DNA from 2 places in the Aliivibrio friggae genome. Region 1 is predicted to be linked to the other one. Evidence: predicted binding sites of a transcription regulator. Region 1 holds the regulator's gene; the other holds the start of a gene.
The links. Region 1 encodes CRP, which controls carbon source genes, mostly activating them, when cyclic AMP is high. Its sites were predicted from a motif close to TGTGANNNNNNTCACA; they were not measured.
Positions count from the first base shown of each region.

Region 2: nagE (N-acetylglucosamine-specific PTS transporter subunit IIBC) is a predicted target of CRP. The motif match lies at 1,010-1,025, and genes of this name have one in related genera.

Region 1 is NZ_CM170648.1:2,601,971-2,604,179, reverse strand. It holds gene AC2INI_RS12005 (2-oxoadipate dioxygenase/decarboxylase family protein) at 1-668, shown strand, start outside; gene crp (cAMP-activated global transcriptional regulator CRP) at 738-1,370, opposite strand; gene AC2INI_RS11995 (OsmC family protein) at 1,616-2,017, shown strand; gene hslU (ATP-dependent protease ATPase subunit HslU) at 2,104-2,209, opposite strand, start outside.
Region 2 is NZ_CM170648.1:890,505-892,713, forward strand. It holds gene nagA (N-acetylglucosamine-6-phosphate deacetylase) at 1-763, opposite strand, end outside; gene nagE (N-acetylglucosamine-specific PTS transporter subunit IIBC) at 1,163-2,209, shown strand, end outside.

The DNA.
Region 1 (2,209 bases):
TACGTACGTTTAATTTACCTAAAGTTGGACTACAGACTCTTGCTGCACCATTTTTAGCAATAGGCTATAAAGCGTGTGAGACTTATGACTTTGAAGCTAAAAAACTGAAAGCGCAGCATTTTGAACACCCAGATCCTAATGCACCACTCGTTTTTATTAGTGAATTATTAGTAGAAGAGCTATCACCTGAAATACAGGACATTATTCATGGCTTGGTTGAACAAGTACCAGCCCACTATTTTGCCACCAGTGATTTTCTTTCTTCCGGTAGGCCTTGGACATTAAGTTTCGAAGACTATCAAGTATTAGCGAAGGAAAGTGAGTACGCTTCTTGGTTAGCGGCTCATGGTTATGGCGCTAATCACTTTACGGTTTACGTTAATCAGCTTGAAGCCTTTGCTGAAGTGGTTGATGTGAACCAACACTTACGTGATGCAGGTTTTGCAATGAACGAAGTGGGTGGTGAAGTGAAAGGCTCTCCTGAGGTTTACTTAGAGCAGTCATCAACAATGGCGGATAAAGTGAAAGTGAATTTTACTGAGGGTGAGTTTGAAATTCCTGGTGGATTTTATGAGTTTGCTAAGCGTTATTCGCTACCTAATGGCAAGATATATACAGGATTTGTCGCTGCATCTGCTGATAAGATTTTTGAAAGCACAGACAGTTAATTCTAAAATTTAGGCATAAAAAAACGCAGCTCAAGGGCTGCGTTTTTATTTGTTTAAGGTAGCGTTAAATTAACGAGTACCGTAAACTACAATTGTTTTACCGTGTGCAGAAATCAAGTTTTGCTCTTCAAGCATCTTCAAGATACGGCCAACAGTTTCACGTGAACAACCTACAATTTGACCGATCTCTTGACGAGTGATCTTAATTTGCATGCCATCTGGGTGAGTCATTGCATCTGGTTGTTTAGCTAGATTCAATAGAGTCTGAGCGATACGGCCTGTAACGTCTAGGAATGCTAAATCACCTACTTTTTGGCTAGTGATTTGTAGACGAGTTGCCATTTGAGCAGAAAGACGCATCAGAATATCTGGGTTTACTTGGATAAGTTGACGGAATTTCTTAAATGAAATCTCAGCAACTTCACAAGGACTTTTTGCACGAACCCATGCTGAACGTTCTTGACCTTCTTCAAACAAGCCAAGCTCACCAATGAAGTCACCTTGGTTAAGGTAAGAAAGGATCATTTCCTTTCCTTCTTCATCTTTAATTAGTACAGCAACAGAACCTTTTACGATGTAGTAAAGAGTCTCAGCTTTTTCACCAGCGTGGATCAAAGTACTTTTTGAAGGATACTTATGAATGTGACAATGAGATAAGAACCACTCTAATGTTGGATCTGTCTGAGGTTTACCTAGAACCATACTTTATACTTCCTCTGCGTTTGCCAAGTAGGCGATGTCCATTTTAAAATAACTGAGCCAAATATCAGTTTGGCCTATACAATATGGTTATCGGAACAAGGCTGCATGTTCGTTGAGATAATTGATAAAATCATACCCTGTTTCGCCGTTGATTTCTTGACTTTGATCGTATGAAATGTGCGACCAAGGGCACAATTTCGTGAAATGGATCACGAGTTTTCCTTTTATATAGTAAAGAGGCTTTTATGAACGCTGAAGTTAAATGGATTGATGGATTTACTTTCTTAGGTCAATCTCAATCTGGTCACTCTGTTGTAATGGATGGTAATGGTGGAGAAAAGGCACCAAGCCCAATGGAATTAGTGCTAATGGCTGCGGGTGGCTGCAGTTCAGTTGATGTTGTTGATGGTTTGAAATCAGCAGATCAAGCAGTCACAGCTTGCATCGCAAAAGTATCAAGTGAGCGCAGAGCAACGGCACCAAAAATATTTACTCATGTAAATATTCACTTCGAAGTATCAGGTCATGATCTTGATAAGGCAGTTGTTGAGAAGGTGACTGCGGATTCATTACAAAAATATTGTTCTGTGTGTCTAATGCTGGGGGAAGGCATTGAAATGACACATTCTTGGGAGATTTTAGCTTAATCGCTATTTTTGATTAAATGACAATCAAGAAAAAGCCTTACTCATTTTATAGAGTAAGGCTTTATTTTTGGTGTGATAATTATTTATTACAGGATAAAGCGGCTTAAATCTTCATCTGCAACTAATTTACCTAAACGCAAAGTGACATAATCTGCATCAACCACAAGGCTTTCACCGTCTTTTTCTGATGCG
Region 2 (2,209 bases), 1.2 Mb from region 1:
GGATGTTTGCATAGTCAACATGGAAGCCATCCGCAATGATGCCAGCATAAACATCTGGTGTATCGTAGATAGCACCAACAACACCAGGTTCACGACCAACCATTGGCGTCATTGCATTGAATAAATGCGTAGCGAAAGTGATGCCTGATTCAAACCCTTGGCGAGCTTCAGCATAAGTTGCGTTAGTGTGACCAATAGAAACTACAATGCCAGCTTTATGAAGACGTTCAATGTGCTCAGGATCGTTTTGTTCAGGTGCCAGTGTTACTTTTGCAATTAAATCTGCGTTATCACAGATTAATTGGATCATATCAGAATCAGATGGACGGATATGGTCGACGCTATGAATGCCTTTTTTCATTACGTTTAAGTAAGGACCTTCAAGGTGTAAACCTAAAGATTGGTTTTGATACTTAGCGTGATATTCACGAGCTGCGGTAATTGAAGCGCGCATATCTTCATCTGAAGAGGTAATCAAAGTAGGTAAGAAGCTAGTACAACCAGATTTAAGGTTTGCTTCATGCATGATCTGCATTGTTTCTGCTGTGATTTCATCATTTAGCATCACACCGCCACAGCCATTTAATTGCAGGTCAATAAAACCAGGGCTAAGGTTGGCACCATTTAAATCTACTAATTCAATGCCTTGTGGTAGTTCTGAAGTGAGGCAGATGGCTTCGATTTCTGTTCCGTTAATGATAACAGAATGATCAACAAGAACATCGTTACCAGTATAAACCTTACAGTTAGTTAGCGCATACATAGCTTGAATCCTTAAGTTATAATTTAGAGTACGAAAAAATATGAACTTTTTTCGTTGAAATTTTTAAGCAAGTGAAAATAGAACTGCTTACTGAGCGGTACACTCAAATTGTCTAAATGTTACGTTCAGTAATGACAAAGTTTGACTCTATATAAGCCAAATATTATTCCTGATGCTCTATTCTTTCGAATGATAAAATAAGTTTTATGATCTCGCTAGCAAAAACCCCTAAATATTCGCTCTACAGGTGATAATGATCACAATTAGCTCGCTTTTAATTTGCGGGGCGAAATTAATCACTTACACTGACCCTGTTAATAACGAGTAACGAAATAAGTTTATAGTGAATTTATTACGCTATTCAAAAAAATCTAAAATCCTTATAGGGGGAATCTAAAGGTGAATATTTTAGGATATTTTCAAAAAGTAGGTAAAGCACTGATGGTACCAGTTGCTACACTACCTGCAGCAGCTATTTTAATGGGTATTGGTTACTGGATTGATCCAGTGGCTTGGGGCGGCAACAGTGCACTAGCAGCGTTTTTAATTAAAGCTGGTGCGGCTATCATCGACAACATGTCAGTACTGTTCGCAGTTGGTGTTGCTTATGGTATGTCTAAAGATAAAGATGGTGCAGCAGCACTTTCTGGTTTTGTTGGTTTCCTTGTTGTAACAACACTTCTTGCACCTGGTGCAGTAGCTCAAATTCAAGGTATTGACCCTTCTGCAGTTCCTGCTGCATTTGGTAAAATCAATAACCAATTTGTTGGTATCCTAGTTGGTATCGTATCTGCTGAGATCTACAACCGTTTCTCTGCTGTTGAACTGCATAAAGCACTTGCATTCTTCTCAGGTAAGCGTCTTGTACCTATCTTAACTTCTTTTGCAGGTATCTTAATCGCATTCGTACTAATGTACGTATGGCCTGCAATCTACGGTGGCCTTGTACACTTTGGTGAATCAATCCAAGGTATGGGTTCTGCAGGTGCTGGTATTTACGCATTCTTCAACCGTCTACTTATCCCTGTAGGTCTTCACCATGCACTTAACTCAGTGTTCTGGTTCGACGTTGCTGGTATTAACGACATCCCTAACTTCCTAGGTGGCGCTAAGTCTATCGCTGAAGGTACTGCAACTGTAGGTGTTACAGGTATGTACCAAGCTGGTTTCTTCCCAATCATGATGTTTGGTCTACCAGGTGCAGCACTAGCTATTTACCACACAGCTAAAGTTGAGAACAAAGAAAAAGTAGCATCAATCATGATTGCTGCAGGTTTCGCATCGTTCTTCACTGGTGTTACTGAACCACTTGAATTCTCATTCATGTTCCTTGCTCCTGCGCTATACGTAGTTCACGCAGCATTAACAGGTATCTCAGTATTCATCGCAGCTTCTATGCAGTGGATTGCAGGTTTCGGTTTCTCAGCAGGTCTAGTAGATATGGTT